4 regions of the Streptomyces sp. NPDC111507 genome follow, and region 1 is predicted to be linked to each of the others. Evidence: riboswitches for the same ligand, from Rfam matches in the RefSeq annotation. Region 1 holds a riboswitch; each other region holds the start of a gene.
The links. Region 1 has a riboswitch for cyclic di-AMP ahead of ACZ7M2_RS25235 (C40 family peptidase). Riboswitches for the same ligand answer to the same signal wherever they lie in the genome.
Positions count from the first base shown of each region.

Region 2: it holds a riboswitch for cyclic di-AMP, as region 1 does, so the genes downstream of both, ACZ7M2_RS44940 (M23 family metallopeptidase) here and ACZ7M2_RS25235 (C40 family peptidase) in region 1, are expected to answer to the same signal.
Region 3: it holds a riboswitch for cyclic di-AMP, as region 1 does, so the genes downstream of both, ACZ7M2_RS18165 (transglycosylase family protein) here and ACZ7M2_RS25235 (C40 family peptidase) in region 1, are expected to answer to the same signal.
Region 4: it holds a riboswitch for cyclic di-AMP, as region 1 does, so the genes downstream of both, ACZ7M2_RS10970 (C40 family peptidase) here and ACZ7M2_RS25235 (C40 family peptidase) in region 1, are expected to answer to the same signal.

Region 1 covers NZ_JBVKBU010000006.1:214,074-218,535, forward strand. Annotated here, with positions in the region: gene ACZ7M2_RS25230 (hypothetical protein) at 1-607, opposite strand, end outside; gene ACZ7M2_RS25235 (C40 family peptidase) at 773-2,197, opposite strand; cyclic di-AMP (ydaO/yuaA leader) riboswitch at 2,254-2,423, opposite strand; gene ACZ7M2_RS25240 (diacylglycerol/lipid kinase family protein) at 2,539-3,900, opposite strand; gene ACZ7M2_RS25245 (response regulator transcription factor) at 4,202-4,462, shown strand, end outside.
Region 2 covers NZ_JBVKBU010000020.1:20,857-25,318, reverse strand. Annotated here, with positions in the region: gene ACZ7M2_RS44950 (hypothetical protein) at 1-58, shown strand, start outside; gene ACZ7M2_RS44945 (PP2C family protein-serine/threonine phosphatase) at 235-1,362, shown strand; cyclic di-AMP (ydaO/yuaA leader) riboswitch at 1,618-1,775, shown strand; gene ACZ7M2_RS44940 (M23 family metallopeptidase) at 1,787-2,824, shown strand; gene ACZ7M2_RS44935 (aldo/keto reductase) at 2,883-3,827, shown strand; gene ACZ7M2_RS44930 (PrsW family intramembrane metalloprotease) at 3,831-4,462, opposite strand, start outside.
Region 3 covers NZ_JBVKBU010000004.1:103,122-107,583, forward strand. Annotated here, with positions in the region: gene ACZ7M2_RS18155 (FtsB family cell division protein) at 1-205, opposite strand, end outside; gene eno (phosphopyruvate hydratase) at 307-1,593, opposite strand; gene ACZ7M2_RS18165 (transglycosylase family protein) at 1,931-2,641, opposite strand; cyclic di-AMP (ydaO/yuaA leader) riboswitch at 2,646-2,809, opposite strand; gene ACZ7M2_RS18170 (LysM peptidoglycan-binding domain-containing protein) at 2,993-4,015, opposite strand; gene ACZ7M2_RS18175 (cytochrome P450 family protein) at 4,172-4,462, opposite strand, start outside.
Region 4 covers NZ_JBVKBU010000002.1:768,711-773,172, reverse strand. Annotated here, with positions in the region: gene ACZ7M2_RS10975 (tellurite resistance/C4-dicarboxylate transporter family protein) at 1-941, opposite strand, end outside; gene ACZ7M2_RS10970 (C40 family peptidase) at 1,037-2,215, opposite strand; cyclic di-AMP (ydaO/yuaA leader) riboswitch at 2,223-2,395, opposite strand; gene pcrA (DNA helicase PcrA) at 2,723-4,462, shown strand, end outside.

The sequences.
Region 1 (4,462 bases):
AGTTGACCGCCTGGAACTGCTCGGGTGCGGCGCGGTGTTCCACGACGCGGTGACGCAGACCGGGCGGGAGCAGCCGGGCCAGCGGGAGGCGACCGCGTTCGTCGGTGGTCATCGCCTCGTGGATGACGACGTTGATGCTCCAGCTGTGCTGCGCGGCCTCCTTGAGCAGGCGGCGCAGTGCCTTGTCCTCCTGCGGCAGCGGGTTGATGTCCCGCAGGCGGAGCCCGGCCACGATGTCGTGGTCCCAGGCGACCTCGTGTCCCTCGGGCCAGAACATGGTCGCGGGAGAGGGCCACGCGAGGTCCCAGGGCCGTTCCGCCTCGGCCACCAGCGTCCAGCGGGTTCCCTCGGCGGCGTGTTCGCGTCCGTCCGTCGTGAGCCGTGCGCGCACCGTGACGGCGTCGTCGACCAGCCAGCGCGCCTCGAAGACATGTCCTTCGGAGTCCGAGGAGTTCTCTGCGTCCAGGTAGTCGTGGATCGTCTCGTCGGCCTTCAGCCTCCGCAGGTTCTCCCTGAGGATCTCCTGCGGGGCGGGCCCGACGTGGCGCCCGCCGGCCAGCCAGACGGTTTCCGGGGCGGTGGCGCGGGCGGTGGAGGGCTTGGGCATGAGTCACTTTGCGGTGGGAGGCGGCGTGGCCTCCCAGTATGGTCAGCGCGGGTGGCCGGTCGGGCGGCGAGGCCCGCGTGGATCACATACATCCCCTCTTGCGGAACTTTGACCGCTCCAGTGCCTTATGTGTGCTTTGAGGTGCCGGAGATGTCGCTGCGTCCGTCACGCCGGGCGCAGCGCGCTGTGAATCGCCTTCTGTCCGGCGAAGAAGAGGGACTCTTCGCGTATCGAGGCACCCGGGCTGGGGGCGTGGATCATCATGCCGTTGCCGGTGTAGAAGCCGACGTGGCTGACGTTGTCGTAGAAGAAGATCAGGTCGCCGAACTGGATGTCGGTCAGGGGAATCGCCGCACCGGCGGTCGCCTGCCCGTGCACGGTACGCGGGAGCGCGACCCCGGCGGCCCTCCAGGCGGCCTGGACGAGGCTGGCGGAGTCGTACGAGTCCGGTCCGGTCGCGCCCCAGACGCACGGCTTGCCGATCTGCTCGCGGGTGAAGGCGAGGGCCTTGGCGGCCTTCCCGCCGTACGCCGACTCCGCGGCGCCGACGGCCGTGTTGACGGAACCGGTGGAGACACCGGTGCCTACGGGCACACCCGCGGCCAGGGGCATTCCCGTGCCGAGGGACATGTCGGCAGCGAGAGGCATCCCCGCACCCATGGTCATGTCCGTGGCCAGCGGTACGCCTCCGCCGAGGGACATGTCCGCGCCGGGCGGCATGCCCGCGGCCAGCGGCATCCCCGTGCCGAGGGACATGTCGGCACCGAACGGCATCCCCGCACCCATGGACATGCCCGCACCGAGCGGCATCCCGGTGCCGAAGGACATGTCCGGGCCGAGTGCGGTCGACTGCTGTCGCTGCCACTCCTCCGCGGCCTGCCGGCGAGCCTGATCCTCCGGGGTGGGCCAGACGGCCTCGGCCGGACGTGACTCGATCGCCGCGGGCCCGGGGTTCCAGCGCGCGGCGTGCTGGGACACCAGATCACGGGCCAGCGCCAGCTTGCGCTGGATCTTCTCCTTGGACGTCTTCAACGAGGACTGCCCCGGCCCGGCGGGCAGCGCGGGCAGCAGGGCCGTGGCGGCCTCCAGCGCGGGTTGCGGCGCAGGCTCCGGCGCGGCCGGCAGTGCGGCGACGGCCCTGGCCGTCAACTCGGCCACGGGCCCGGCGGCCGCCTCGGCGGAGGGGCCCGCCGTCAACTCAAGAACAGGGCGGGCGGTCAACTCCCGCCCACGGTCGGTGAGTCCGTCCTCCGGCCGCTTCGGCGGGCCCGCGGGCCGCGCCTCGGCGGGGGGCTTCGACATCCGGTCGGCCGGCAGCCTGGCAGGCGCGGACGGACCCAGCTGCGCGCGCGCCGCGTCGAACCAGGTTCTGGTGATGTCGTCGAGGGCGGGGTCGCGGCGCCTGCGCGCGCCTTCCGCTGCCGGGTTGACGCGGCTTCGGCTCCCCGTGGTCATCGCGCGGGTCCCGTTGACGAACCCGACGGCGTTCTCGGCCTGGTCGTAGAGGGAGCTGATCCGCTGCTGCACCTCCTCGCGGCTCGGACCGTCCGCGCTACTGAGGGCGGCCGCCGCGCGTGCGGAGTCAGGCATGCCAGGGAGGCTGTTGCCTCCAGGGCGCGGGGTTCGTTCCGGCGCCATGGGAGCCGTACTCCTTCCGTACTCCGCCTACCGGGTCGGCTGTCGGGTTCGGGCGGAAGATTCAGGAAGGCTGCCCTACAGCCCTTGCCCGATCGGGCAGTTGGGCCGATTCACCCCAAGGTCGGTTGGGTCCAGGTTCCGGTTGCCACGGAGGCACCGGATTCGGCGGAGGTCGCGCGACCCGGCGAGGTTCGCCGGAGGGAGTCGTGCGGCCTACCGCCAACTTAGCCAATTTGTGTGCCTGGTGTGAAGATTGGAGCGCGAACTGTCCGATATGTAATTGTGACCTTCGTCTACGTGTTCCGGCCACGACCAGGATGTCGTACGACCGCCGTGCGCCCCATGGTCGCCGCGAGCGTGCGCAACCGGCGCCAGTCCAAGGGGGGTTGGGCCTCCGGCACACCGGGCCGTTCCTTGGGGACGCGGACGCGCAGGGCGCCGGGTTCGACGCGGCAGTGCACCGGGGTGGGCAGGACCAGGGCCTCGCCGTCGATGCCGGCCTCGATCTCCGCGCGGTCGGCGTCGATGACCACCTCACGGGTGGTCAGGACCGCGAGTCCGTCCGGCGCGGGGTCCAGTACGAGCGCGGCGGCCTCGGCCGCGCTGTCCACCGTGATGCCGAGGACACCGAGCAGCCCGGAGTCGAGCCGTTCGCGGCGGCCGAGACCGGCCGGATCGTTGGTGCGGTAGGGGTTGTTGCTCACCAGTACGGCCTGCGGGGCGTCGAGCGTCGTGTCCGCGGCGCGAGCGGTCAGTCGCGGCCCGCGCTGACGGGTGAGCAGGTCGGGCAGGAGGTCCAGGATGGTGCCGATCTTGTCGTCGCGGTACGCGGGACTCTGCACGACCGCCGCGTACGCGCCGAAAGAGGCGTTGTTGACGAACGGGTGGCCGCCGGCGAAGCCGAGGTCCACGCGGAGTTCGACGCCGTCGGTGAGGGCGTCCAGGCAGGTCGCCGGGTCGTCGCGGTCGAGGCCGAGGTCCATCGCGAAGTGATTGCGGGTGCCGGCGCAGACCACCAGGAACGGCAGACCGTGTTCGGCGGCGACGGCCGCGACCAGCGCCTGGGTACCGTCACCGCCGGCGACACCCAGCAGATCCGCGCCGTCCGCGACGGCGGCCCGGGCCAGCGCGGTGACGTCCTGGTGCTCGTCAGGGTCGAGGAGCACGACCTGTGCGCCGAGCCGCTCCGCCTTCTCCCGCAGTCCGAACTTCGCCACCTTGCCACCGCCGGAGTGCGGATTCATGAGGAGGAAGGGGCGCCGCGGCGGCGGTGCCCTGCGTTCCTTCGGGCGCGGGGCGCGCGTCCGGTCGCTCCGCAGGGCGTACCGGCCGCTCCAGACCGCCACGGTCCACAGTGCCAGGGACACGGGAACGGCCCAGAGCAGCCCGGCCACGGCGAACAGGGTGAGCACGGCGCCGGGCACGACGGCCGCCAGCACGGCCGCCACCCAGCGGAGCGGGCCGCGCCGGGTCAGCGCCCACCACAGCGCCGCCGCCGTGACGGCCACGCCGAGGAGCGCGGCCAGGAGCAGCAGTACGCCGTCCACGCCTCCGTAACCGAGCGGCAGCAGCACCGCCAGCGCCGCCGCGATCAGCGCGCCCCTGGCCGCCCACCGTTTCCCGTGGCCGACCCGCGCGCTCGTGTCCACACCCATCGCTCCTCCACGGACGTCGTAGAAGTCCGGCCCTGGCGGGCCCGGCCGCACGGAGGCCCGGTTCGGCGGGTCGTTGGCTGTGTGCGGGGTCGGCCATCGACGACACAGTCGTATGCAACCGTCGGGTCAGGCGCCGCGCAACCGCCACGCTCCGCCTGGCCCGCGCCGACCGGGGCCGGTCCGGACGGTTCTCACCGAACCCTTGGTCCACCCCTCGGGGCCGGGACCGTCGCGGCTGATGCACGATGGGCGGCGGCGGGCCCCGGCAGGACGCCGGGTGTGGCGGGGAGGGACAGTGGTGATGAGTGGGCAGCGCGGCCGTGTCCTGGTCGTGGACGACGACGCGGCGATCCGCCGCTCGCTGGAGCGGGGCCTGAGGCTCGGTGGATTCGCCGTGGATCTCGCCGACGGGGGCCGGCCGGCCCTGGCGGTGGCCCGGCGGACGCCGCCGGATGTGATCGTGCTGGACATCTCGATGCCCGACCTCAACGGCATCGAGGTGTGCAGGGCGCTGCGGGACGAGGACAACGACGTACCCGTGCTGATGCTCTCCGCACTCGAC
Region 2 (4,462 bases), on a different contig from region 1:
CGGGCACCACCACGGGCGCGGCGGAGCGGGCGGCGTCCGGTGGTCGGCCTCGGACTGACGCGTCCCCCGGTCGGCCCCTCACCGCTCGCCCCCCGCCCCCGTGCCGGGAAGCCTGGACGGGTGGGGCAGCAGGAAGGAGGCGCGCAGCGGGCCGAGGAGCCGTACGGCGAGCCGTACGAGAAGCCGGATGACAAGCAGCACGACCGGTCCGGTGGGCGGTTGCCCGAGGACCCCGTGCCCGATCCGGGGCTGGGGGACGAGCCGGTGCCCCGACGGCCCGAGGCGGACCGCAGCCGGATCTCCTGCGCGCGCAGCCTCGTCCGGGTGCTGCCCGCGCTGCTCATCCTGGTCGGCGCGTTCTACGACTACTTCACCCCGATGGCCTTTACCGCGGGCCCCCTCTTCACGGCCGCGCCGCTCGTGGCCGCCCCGCTCTTCTCGCTGCGCGGCACCGTGCTCACCGGCGTCGCGGCGCTCGTCGCGGTGCTCACGATCCACATCCGGCTCGGCATCGTCCTCGAGGTGGACGCGCTCACGGAGGTCGCCACCGTGGCGACCGTCGGCGTGCTGGCCGCGCTCATCAACATTCTCGTCCGCCGCACCGACGAACGACTCGCCTCGGCCCACCAGATCGCCGAGGCGGCCCAGCGTGCCGTCCTGCCGGAACCCGACCGGCGGATCGGCGGCCTCGACGTCGCCGCGCGCTACGAGGCTGCGCAGGCGGGCGCGTTCATCGGCGGCGACCTGTACGCGGTGCAGGACTCCCCGCACGGGGTGCGGCTGGCCGTGGGTGACGTACGCGGGAAGGGCATGGACGCGGTGGCCGCCGTCGCCGTGGTCATCGGGGCGTTCCGGGAGGCGGCCGAGCAGGAGGCCACGCCGGAGGCGGTCGCGCAGCGGCTGGAGCGGGCGCTGGCCCGCGAGGGCACCCGGCGTGAGGGCCTCGACGCCTTCGAGGGGTTCACCACCGCCGTCCTCGCGGAGATCACGCACGAGGGCGGCCTCGTGAGGATCGTCAACCGCGGCCACCCGCTGCCGCTGCTTCTGCATGCGGACGGAACGCTGGTCACGCTCTCCGCCGCGAACCCCGCGCTGCCGCTGGGCATGGGCGAGTTGGGCAGCTGGCCGGACCGTGCCGAGGAGACGGAGTTCCCGCACGGGGCCACGCTCCTCTTCTACACGGACGGACTGTCCGAGGCCCGCGACGTGCAGGGGCGCTTCTACGATCCGGCCGCGCGCCTGGCCGGACGGACCTTCCCCGGCCCCGACGCCCTGCTGGCCACGCTCGTGGAGGAGGTCCGGCTGCACACGGGCGGCGCCCTGACGGACGACATGGCACTGCTCGCCGTACGGCGGCCGTAGCCACGGAAGGGGCGTTCTTGATCGATATCACGAGGGGTGATCGGTCGCTGTCCCTCCGCATAACAACTGATGCACCGTCAAATGACCGCCAGGTAGGGAGGCGCGGCCAACTCGCCCGATTTCCGCCGGTCATGGGCGGTAAGTCCTGGCCGAAAGTCGTTAATGATCAGTACGAACAGCTTGGAATCCGGTACCCGCGTCTATTAACGTTCGATAACGCAGCGCGGTCGTCCCAGCCGTCACAAGAGTCGGCTCCGTGCGCACGCGCCGAATCCCGCGAGGGAACCGGGGAACCACCAACTTGGGGTGAATCGAGCGTCTTTCACGGTGGAGACACCGTGGGTTGACGCGCGTAGGAGACCTTCCTGCTCCGAACCCGTCAGCTAACCCGGTAGGCGAGAAGGAAGGAAAGGAGCACGCCCACGTGGCGTCCAACCGGCCTGCCCAGCCCACTTCGTTCCCGCCGAACGACACCCAGACTTTTGGCTACGCCTACGGCAAGGACGAGGGCCCCTGGGAGGAGTGGAACCCCACCGAGGATTCCATCCGTCCCCTCCGTGGCCGGCACCGCGTCTCCAAGCAGCGCGGCGGAGGACTCGCCCGCAGCTCCACGGTCCTGGGCGTCGGCGTCATCGCCGCCGTCGGCGCGGGCGGCATGGCCACCGCGGCGCCCGGCAAGCCGCCGGTCTCCATCTCGCTGCCCGACCTCTCCTCGGTCACCGAATCGGCCAAGGCGCTGATATCCGACGGCGGTTCCAGCACGCCGAAGGGCTCCGCCACCCCGCTCACCAGCGCCGGTGTGACCAGCGCCGACGCCGCGCGGGGCAACACGGACGCGGGCGAGGCGCTGCGTGCCCGCATCATCCAGCAGGCCGAGTCGCAGCAGGACCAGATCGACAAGGCGGCCCAGGACGCCGCCGAGTCCGCCGCCGCGAAGAAGGCGGTCGCGCTGGCCGCCCAGCAGAAGGACGACGCCGAGGCCAAGGTCGCCGCCGCGAAGAAGAAGGCGGACGAGGACGCCAAGCAGAAGGCCGAGGCCGCGCGCCTCGCCGAGCTCGCCAAGAGCTACTCGCTGCCGACCTCCTCGTACACCCTGACCTCCCGCTTCGGTGACGCGGGCTCCATGTGGTCCTCCGGTTACCACACCGGCCTCGACTTCGCGGCCCCCACCGGCACGCTGATCAAGGCCATCCACAGCGGCACGATCACGGAGGCGGGCTGGGCCGGCTCGTACGGCTACCGCACCATCCTCACCCTCGACGACGGCACGGAGCTGTGGTTCTGCCACCAGTCCTCCATCAGCGTCAGCGTGGGGCAGAAGGTGGCCACCGGCGACGTCATCGGGCGCGTGGGCGCGACCGGCAACGTGACCGGGCCGCATCTGCACCTGGAGGTTCACCCGGGCGGCGGCAGCGCGATCGACCCGATGGCGTGGCTGCACAGCAAAGGCCTGAACCCCTGATCGTCCCCGCGGGCCGTATGCGGAATATGGGAATCCGCTACGGCTGTTGAAATAAGGCATGACTTCTCTACGCAAGCTCGGCTCCTCCGACCTCGAGGTCTTCCCGCTCTCCCTCGGCGGCAACGTCTTCGGCTGGACCGCCGACGAGGCGCAGTCCTTCGCCGTGCTCGACGCGTACACGGCCGGGGGCGGCAACTTCGTCGACACCGCCGACGGCTACTCCGCGTGGATCCCCGGCCACACGGGCGGTGAGTCGGAGACGGTCATCGGCAAGTGGTTCGCCGCGCGCGGCAACCGCTCCGACATCGTCCTCGCCACCAAGGTCAGTACCCACCCCGAGTACAAGGGCCTGTCCCCGGCGAACATCAAGGCCGCCGCCGACGCCTCGCTGCGCCGCCTCGGCACGGACTACATCGACCTCTACTACACCCACTTCGACGACACCTCGGTGCCGGTCGAGGAGATCATCGGCGCGCTGGACGAACTGGTCCGGGCCGGCAAGGTCCGGGAGATCGCCGCCTCCAACATCTCCGCCGAGCGGCTCGCGGAGTCCGTGGAGTTCTCCGACCGCGAGGGCCTCGCCCGCTACGTCGCCCTCCAGCCCCACTACAACCTCGTCTCGCGCGACACCTATGAGGGCCCGCTCCAGGAGGTCGCCTCCCGGACCGGCCTGGCCGCCATGCCGTACTTCGCGCTCGCGTCCGGATTCCTCACCGGCAAGTACCGCCCGGGTACGACGGTCGACTCCGCGCGGGCCGAGGGCGCAGGCAAGCACCTCGACACCGAGCGCGGCATCCGCGTCCTGGCCGCCCTCGACGAGGTCGCCGGGGCCCATGACGCGGAGGTCGCCACGGTCGCCCTCGCCTGGCTCGCCGCCCGGCCGACGGTCGCGGCGCCCATCGCCTCCGCACGGACGGTCGAGCAGCTGCCGGCCCTGCTGGCGGTCGCCGACCTGACCCTGACGGACGCGGAGGTGGCCAGGCTGACGGAAGCGTCCGCCTGAGGCCTACGACTGGTAGGGGTTGTACGCGGGGTACGGCGTTGCCGGGGCGGGATACGGGGTCGTCGCGCCGGCGGGGTACGGGGGTGTGCCGGCGGGGTTCACCTGGCCGGGCACCGGCGCGTAGCCGTACCCGGGCCACGGCGGCGGTAGCTGCGGCGGCACCGGTACGGCCGGGGCCGACGCGTGGGCCGCGTACGCGAGGGAGGGGCGGGCGACCTCCCGGCGGCGCCACAGCTCGTGCAGCAACTCCCGCTCCCGTACGACGAAGTCGGCGTTGGCACGGCCACTGCGCCCCCGGTGCCGCAGAAACGCCAGCGAGGTCGCGTACGCCTCGTACTGCGCGACCGAGCGCGCCGCCGCCCTGCCGAAGTGGTGGGCGGCGTAGTCGCGGGCCAGCCGCCGCGCCCGCATCGAGCCGAGCACGTACGGCTCGGGCGGGGTGAGCCACCCGGCCGCCGCGTACGCCGGGAGTTCGGTCCGTACGGTCTTCAGCTCCCGCTGCCGCGTCCAGATGACGAGGAAGGTGAGCAGACCGAACGCGGGCACCATGAACGCCCCGTACACCGCGTAGAAGCCGTACTCCCCGAAGTTCGACGAGCCGTTCCACATCGAGTGCGTGCCCATCGCGAGCAGCA
Region 3 (4,462 bases), on a different contig from region 1:
GCTGGGACACGTACTGCCTTATCGGATACGCGAGGGCGACGATCAGAGAACAGAGTACGAGAGCCAGCAGCGCGGCGCGGCCGGTCAGACGTGAGCGGCGGGCCTGGCGCTTGGTCTGCGAGCGGTAGACCCGGGCCGCCGTCTGCTCGCCGAGCAGCTTCAGCCTGGTCGCGGTGGAGAACCGGTCCCGGTCCTTCGCGGCCATGTCCCGCCTCCCGTTCACACGCGCGTACGTCCCCGGACACGGTACGGGACCGGGTACGGGGACGTACGTACGACTGGCTAAGGCTTGACCCTCTGCGGGTGTCAGCCCTTGAAGCGCGGGAAGGCGCTGCGGCCCGCGTACACCGCCGCGTCGTCGAGGATCTCCTCGATGCGCAGCAGCTGGTTGTACTTGGCGACGCGGTCCGAGCGGGCCGGGGCGCCGGTCTTGATCTGGCCGCAGTTCACCGCGACGGCGAGGTCGGCGATGGTGACGTCCTCGGTCTCGCCGGAGCGGTGGGACATCATGCACTTGAAGCCGTTGCGCTGGGCCATCTCGACGGCGTCCAGGGTCTCGGTCAGCGAGCCGATCTGGTTGACCTTGACGAGCAGGGCGTTCGCGGAGCCCTCCTCGATGCCGCGGGCCAGGCGCTCCGGGTTGGTGACGAAGAGGTCGTCGCCGACGATCTGGACCTTGTCGCCCAGCTTCTCGGTGATGACGTTCCAGCCGGCCCAGTCGTCCTCGTACAGCGGGTCCTCGATGGAGACCAGCGGGTACGCGGAGACGAGCTCCTCGTAGTACTCGGTCATCTCGGCGGCCGAGCGGGACTTGCCCTCGAACTCGTACTTGCCGTCCTTGTAGAACTCGGACGCGGCGACGTCGAGCGCGAGCGCGATCTGCTCACCGGGGATGTAACCGGCCTGCTTGATGGCCTCGAGGATGAGGTCGAGCGCGGCGCGGTTCGACTCCAGGTTCGGGGCGAAGCCGCCCTCGTCGCCCAGGCCGGTGGACAGGCCCTTGGTCTTCAGCACCTTCTTGAGGGTGTGGTAGACCTCGGCGCCCCAGCGCAGGGCCTCGGAGAAGGACTCCGCGCCGATCGGGGCGATCATGAACTCCTGGATGTCCACGTTGGAGTCGGCGTGCGAGCCGCCGTTCAGGATGTTCATCATCGGAACGGGCAGCAGGTGCGCGTTCGGGCCGCCCAGGTAGCGGAAGAGGGGGAGGTCGGACGCCTCGGAGGCGGCGTGCGCGACGGCGAGCGAGACGCCGAGGATGGCGTTGGCGCCGAGCGAGCCCTTGTTGTCGGTGGCGTCCAGGTCGAACATCGCCTGGTCGATCAGGCGCTGCTCGGTGGCGTCGTAACCGACGAGCTCCGGGCCGATCTGCTCGATGACGGCGAGGACGGCCTTCTCGACACCCTTGCCGCCGTAACGGTTGGGGTCACCGTCACGCAGTTCGATGGCCTCGAAGGCGCCGGTGGACGCACCGGACGGAACGGCGGCACGACCCGTGCTGCCGTCGTCGAGGCCGACCTCGACCTCGACCGTGGGGTTGCCTCGGGAGTCCAGGATTTCCCGGGCTACGACGACGTCGATGGACGGCACGAGCATCTCCTTCTGGGATGTGACGCGGGTACGCGGAGCCTGTGATGGCTTCGCGACATGAGCCTAACCGCCCCGGGGGGATCGGCCAGCCGGTCGCCCACCCCTTGGGCAGAACTGAACGTACACATTGTTCCAGAACGGAACAAAAACGGGTACGGAAATCTGGGTACGAAACGCTCCGTACGAAATGCCGGAGACGAAAAACCCCGCTCCGGCGCGTACGGGGGAACACGCACCGGAGCGGGGAGCCCGTGGGGACGGGGGCGACCCTCACCGGGGTCTCCAGTGTGGAGACCCCTTTTATGTGGGACCTGTCATTCAGCTGGGGTGAAGCTGCCGATCATCAGCTGAGGTGCAGCTGCTGACCCGGGTAGATGACGTCGGCGTCGTCGACGATGTCCTTGTTCAGCTTGAACAGCTGCTGCCAGCCACCCTTGACCTTCTTCTTCTCGGCGATCGAGCTGAGGCTGTCACCCTTGACGACCTTGTACTCGCCGTCACCCTTCTTGACCTTCTTGCCGGTCGGGGTGGAGACGGTCTTCTGGGCGGCCGGGCGGGACGCCGAACGGGAGGCCGCGGTGTCCGTCGAGCGGGTGGTGGTGCTGGCGCTCGGCGAGCTGTTCGACGAGGAGCTGTTCGAGGAAGACGAGGTCGACGGGGTGCTCGCACCGCCGGTGTACGCGGCGCTCGACAGGCCCGTGCCACAGGTCGGCCAGGCGCCCTTGCCCTGCGCGGCGAGGACCTTCTCGCCGACGGTGATCTGCTGGGACTTGGACGCCTGGTTGGCGGTCGCGGCGTACGCGGTGCCGCCGTACGCGGCCCAGGTGGAGGTCGAGAACTGCAGACCGCCGTAGTAGCCGTTGCCGGTGTTGATGGACCAGTTCCCGCCGGACTCGCACTGGGCGACGGCGTCCCACTGGGAGGCGGTGGCGGCGGAGGCGTTGCCGGCCGCCATCAGCGGAGCGGCGATGGCGACACCGGTGACACCGGCGAGCGTGGCGACACGAGTGGCCTTGGACGGACGGCGGTGCTTGCCCTTGCTGGAAAACAGCATGGAGAGATCCCCTCACCGACGCCTGCGAGGTGAGCTGTCGGGTTCGGGCGGGTGAGTGCCCGGCCGTGCGCTCTGAGCGCTCGGCTTCACCCCAAGCCGCTCCCGGTCAACTACCGGGCGCGGCGCATACCTTGGGTCCCCCGCTCCTGCCTACGGCGCTGACGCGTCGACTGTTCCCGTACGGCCGTTGGCAGGATTCGGCGTTGACGACCGTCGGGGCCCGCTGTGGCGAGCGGTCATGACCGTAAGCAGCCGATCGGCTGAATTCCAAAGACGATCAGGGCCTTTGAGATCCATCTCTCACTCGCGCCAAACCGGACATTACACAGCGAACCGTGACGCGAACTGCCCCTACTTTTGGCCCGATTCGGCACCAACTGCAAGGCTCTGACCGGGAAGGATGAGGTTCGGGTCGACGCCGACCGTCTTCTTGTTCGCTTCGTACAGCTCGGCCCATCCGCCTTCGAGGTCAAGGGCGTCCGCGATGGTCCAGAGATTGTCTCCGGCGCGCACGACGTAGGAGCCGTCGACGACATCGCGGGAGGCGCCGGCGCCGCGCGAGGCATGCCGCCCGGAGGAGTCGTCGCTACGGCCGTCCACGGCGCTGTCGGTGGTGTTCTCGTCCGCGGTGCCGCCGCGGTGGCGTCCCGCACCGGTCGTCGCGTTCTCGGACGTACCGGAAGAGTCGTCGCCCTGGCCGGAGTTGCCCGAGTTATCGCTCTTCGACGCATCCGTGTCGGAGCCGTCCGCCCCCTGGGCGTCGCCGTCGGTGTCGGCCTTCGTCGTGTTCTCGGCCGCCTTCCCGGTCGCCTTCGAGGACGAACCGGATGAAGCAGAGTCAGACGAAGATGAATCGGACTTCGAGCTGGAAGACTTGGACGAGGTTGAATTCTTGGACGAACTGGACGAATCGGAGGAACCGGATGAATCCGCCGTACTGGACGAGTCGTTCGCCACGCCCGTGTCGACCAGGATGTCGCCCGAGTTCTTGCTCAGCCCGGAGAGCGGTCCGCAGGTCGGCCAGGGGGTGACGCCCTGGTGGTCGAGAAGCTTCTCGGCGATGGCTATCTGCTGCGAGCGGCTGGCCTCGTCGGCGCTCGACGCGTAGGTGAGGCCGCCGTACTTCTCCCAGTCCGCCTGGCTGATCTGGAGTCCGCCGTAATACCCGTTGCCGCTGTCGGCACTCCACTGGCCGGCGCTCTCGCACTCGGCGACCCGGTCCCACGTGGTGCCGTCGGCCGCGCTCGCGCTGGTGGCACCGAGCAACGGGATCGCGATGGCGGATCCGGTCACTCCTGCCGCGACGATGAGGGCCGGGGCCTGACGGGGGCGACGATGGCGGCCGTTCCCGGAGAGCATGCGGAAGCCTTTCACGTGACAGCAGGTGACTACGCGACGTGTGAGTCGCGTTGACGAGTGAACGTATCCGCACCCGAACACTTGTCACAAGTCGATGCAGCGTAGATCACGTGAAGATCACAGAGTTGAGTGCGCGTCAGGTTTAAGCGCCCGCAGGTGTAGGGTCGCCCGCTATCGCGCGACCGGTACCGGAGGTGTGAACTCCACTGGAAGCGTGCGCAATCCGCGCATAATGAGCCCGCCGCGCCAGCGCAAATCGGCCGAATCTCCCGCGAGTTGAAGGTCGGGGAGTCGGGTGAGGAGGGTGGCGAGCGCGGTCTGGCCCTCCAGGCGGGCGAGCGGGGCGCCGAGGCAGTAGTGGATGCCGTGGCCGTACCCGAGGTGTTGGTTGTCACGGCGGGAGAGGTCGAGCGTGTCCGGCTGTTCGAACCGCGCGGGGTCACGGTCCGCAGCCGCGAGGAC
Region 4 (4,462 bases), on a different contig from region 1:
GCCACCGCCAGCCACGCCGCGACCGAGATCCACAGCAGCACCTGCCCGAGCCCCCTGAGCCGGCCGACGCCGATGGCGGCCGCGACCGACAGCGTCGCCACCGCCGTCATCCCCAGCGGGAACACGGTCGCCCAGCGCAGCACGTCGTAGTGCGGTCGGGGCCACAGGGCCTCCGCCACGGCCAGCACGCAGTACGAGCCGAGGACGAGCACGAGCAGCGCCTCGGTCACCCAGCGCAGCACGCCGTTGTCGTCGTTGTTCCACAGATAGATGTTCGCCTGGTACGCGAGGATCAGCTTCGACCCCGCCAGCGCCGAGATGGCGAGCGCGCCGCCCGCGACCCACTGGTCCCCGGCGCCCGTGGCGACCTCGCGGTAGTCGAAGTAGAACAGTGCCGCCGCGTAGAGCACGAGCCCCAGCCAGAACAGCACCAGCGCGGTGTGCGCGAGCCAGTCCGTGTGCGTCGCGGGGGCGAGCGTCGCGCCCAGCACCGCGAGCCCCTGCGTGGCCACACAGCCGAGGAACACCCCTCCGGGCATACGGGGCCGCCATTGCCGTACGACCAGGAGGAGCAGCCCCGGCCAGAGCGCCGCCGACAGGGCGAGCAGGGCCTCGGCCGGCACCTTCCACCCCAGCGTGACCAGCCGCGTGCCGAGCACGGTGGTCGCCGCGACCGCGGTGAGCGCACTCGGTGTACCGGCCTCCGTCAGCCACCGCTCCCGCTCTCGCAGCAGCCGTACGACGAAGGCCGCGGCGAGCCCGAGCCAGCCGACGGCCGCCAGGGCCAGCACGATCCGGGACAGGACCTCGTAGCCGGTCTGCTCCAGCCCGATCGAGATGATGCCGGTGGCCAGGATCGCGGCTCCGGCGCCCGGCGGACTCTGCGCCCACCAGCTGCGCAGGCCGGTCCACCGGGTGCCGGGCGGGGAGATGGCTGACATGGGCCCGATGCTAAGGACCTTCGAGCGGGTTGGCGGCGGGCCACGCGCGCGTGGAGCTCGATGAGCCCCACGCGCGCGTGCCGGGCGTCGAGGCGTTAGGCCGGACGCACCACGCTGTGGATGATCGACTCGCCGCCGTAGAAGATCGACTCCTCGCGGACGTACGCGCCCGGCTTGGGGGCGTGGATCATCATGCCGTTGCCGACGTACAGGCCGACGTGGCTGATGTCGTCGTAGAAGAAGACGAGGTCACCGGGCTTGATGTCGGAGAGCGGGACCGTCGTGCCCACGTTGACCTGGTCCCAGGTGGTACGCGGGAGATCGACGCCGGCGGCCTTCCAGGCGGCCTGCGTGAGGCCGGAGCAGTCGTAGGAGCCGGGCCCGGTCGCGCCCCAGACGTACGGCTTGCCGACCTGGGTGCGGGCGAAGGCGAGGGCCTTGTCGGCCTTGGCGGTGTACGAGGAGTCGCTGGCCGAACTGCCGGAGGTGCCGACGGAGCCAGTGGTCCCGGAGGTGCCGGAACCCGTCTGCTGCTGAGCGGCCGCCTCCTGAGCCTTCTTCTGCGCCGCGGCCTGCTGCTGGGCCAGCTCCGCCGCCTTGCGGTCGGCCGCTTCCTGCTTCTTCTTCTCGATCGCCGCGAGCCGCGCCTTCTCCTCGGCGGTCAGCTTCGACAGCAGGGAGCGGGCCTCGGCGAGCTTGCGCTGGACGTCGGCCTTGGACGTCCTCAGCGCGCTCTGCGTCGTGGTGAGCGTCTGCAGGCTCTTGGAGGCCTCCGCGCGCTTCTTGGTGGTGGCGGCCTGCTCGGTGACGTAGTCGTCGACGGCCGCCTTCTGGCGGGTGGTCAGACGGTTCATCAGCTGGGTCTGGTCGAAGTAGTCCTGCGGATTGTCGGCCAGCAGGAGGCTCGCGGTGTCGGGGGCGGCGGCGCCGGTGCGGTACTGCGCCGCGGCGAACGAACCCAGTTCCTCGCGCGCGGTGTTGAGCTTCTCGGTGCGCTGGGCCACGTCGTCGAGGAGGGAGTCGACGCGCTTGCGCTGCTGGGCGGTCTTCTCCCTGGTCGCGTTGTACTTCTCGGTCGCCGTCTCGGCCTGGTGGTAGAGGTCGTCGACCTTCTTCTCGACCTCTTCGATGCTCGGCTTGGAGTCGGCCGAGGGCGCGGCGTTCGCCGTCTGGGAGAGCAGGGCCACGGAGGTGAGGGCCGCCGTGGCGAGGGCGGGAGTCCGTATGCCCGCTATGCGTGTACCTGTAGGACTCCACTTGCGATGCGACGCCAAGGTGGCGACTCCTTCCGTCATCCGCCTACCGAGTTAGCTGTCGGGTTCGGGCGGGTACGTCCGGAAGGTTTGCCCTACGGTCCGTGCCCCAGTGGACAATTGGACCGATTCACCCCAAGGTCGGTTGGGTCCCCGGCTCCGGCTGCCACGCGGGCGCACCGGACTCGGCGGAGGCCGCACGGCCCGGCGGTGTTCGCCGGTTGGGTCGAGCGGCCTGCCCGGCACGCTAGCCAACTCATAAGTGTTCTGTGAAGTTTGATGTGCGATATGCCCGATACATTTTTGTGACCTTGACTCTGGCAGCCATTGATCGGGACTGGCTGTGGCTGACCGTAATGAAACGATCCTGAACGGTGACGGCGTCCGCGGTGGAAAGGGCGGCGGAAAGAGTGGCGGAAAGCGATCGGGCGCCGTCACGGAAAGCGATCATGCGCGATCGCGGAAAAACCGGTCGGGTTTTCAGGGTGGCCGCGGGTTGTCAGTGGGGCCGCCTAGACTCGGAGAGCGATGAGCAGCCTCTTTGATGACAGCTTTCTGGCGGACCTCCAGCCTTCCGGGGCCCACGAGGAAGAGCCCCCGCCGCCGCCCGAGGACGGAGCGGCGGAGCCGCTTCCGGACGACCTGTTCGGCGGCCGCTTCGACGCGCCCGCGAGCCGGGACGCCTACTACCGCGACGGCGCGCCCCGCCCCGCCGTGGACCCGGCGGCCCTGCTGGACGGGCTGAACGAGAACCAGCGCGCGGCCGTGGTGCACTCCGGCTCCCCGCTGCTCATCGTGGCCGGCGCGGGCTCCGGCAAGACCCGGGTGCTCACCCACCGCATCGCCCATCTGCTGGGCGAGCGCCATGTCCACCCCGGCCAGATCCTCGCGATCACCTTCACGAACAAGGCCGCGGGCGAGATGAAGGAGCGCGTCGAGCAGCTCGTCGGCCCGCGCGCGAACGCGATGTGGGTGATGACCTTCCACAGCGCGTGTGTGCGGATCCTGCGCCGGGAGAGCAAGAAGCTCGGCTTCACCTCCTCGTTCTCGATCTACGACGCCGCCGACAGCAAGCGGCTGATGGCGCTCGTCTGCCGTGATCTGGATCTCGATCCCAAGCGCTTCCCGCCCAAGTCCTTCAGCGCCAAGATCTCGAACCTGAAGAACGAGCTGATCGACGAGGAGGACTTCGCCGCCCAGGCCGCCGACGGCTTCGAGAAGACCCTCGCCCAGGCCTACGCGATGTACCAGTCGCGGCTGCGCGAGGCCAACGCGCTCGACTTCGACGACCTGATCATGACCACGGTCAACCTGCTGCGCGCCTTCCCGGACGTCGCCGAGCACTACCGTCGCCGCTTCCGCCACGTCATGGTCGACGAGTACCAGGACACCAACCACGCGCAGTACGCGCTGGTGCGTGAGCTGGTCGGCACCGGCGCGCAAGACGAGGACACCCCGCACGGCGAGCACGACCTGCTCCCCGCCGAGCTGTGCGTCGTGGGCGACGCCGACCAGTCGATCTACGCCTTCCGCGGCGCGACGATCCGCAACATCCTCCAGTTCGAGGAGGACTACCCGAACGCGACGACGATCCTCCTGGAGCAGAACTACCGCTCCACGCAGACGATCCTCTCCGCCGCCAACGCGGTCATCGAGCGCAACGAGTCCCGCCGGCCCAAGAACCTGTGGACCAACGCGGGCGCGGGCGCGCAGATCACCGGCTATGTCGCGGACACCGAACACGACGAGGCGCAGTTCGTCGCCGAAGAGATAGACCGTCTCACGGACGCGGGCGAGGCGAAGGCCGGAGACGTCGCCGTCTTCTACCGAACGAACGCCCAGTCCCGTGTCTTCGAAGAGATCTTCATCCGCGTCGGCCTGCCCTACAAGGTCGTGGGCGGCGTCCGCTTCTACGAGCGCAAGGAGGTCCGGGACGTCCTGGCCTACCTGCGTGTACTGGCCAACCCGGAGGACTCGGTCCCGCTGCGCCGCATCCTCAACGTGCCCAAGCGCGGCATCGGCGAGCGCGCCGAGGCGATGATCGACGCGCTCTCGCAGCGCGAGAAGATCAGCTTCCCGCAGGCGTTGAAGCGCGTCGACGAGGCGTACGGCATGGCCGCGCGGTCCACGAACGCGGTCAAGCGCTTCAACACGCTGATGGAGGACCTCCGTACGATCGTCGAGTCCGGTGCGGGCCCGGCCACTGTCCTGGAGGCCATCCTCGAACGCACCGGCTACCTCGCCGAGCTGCAGGCCTCGACCGACCCG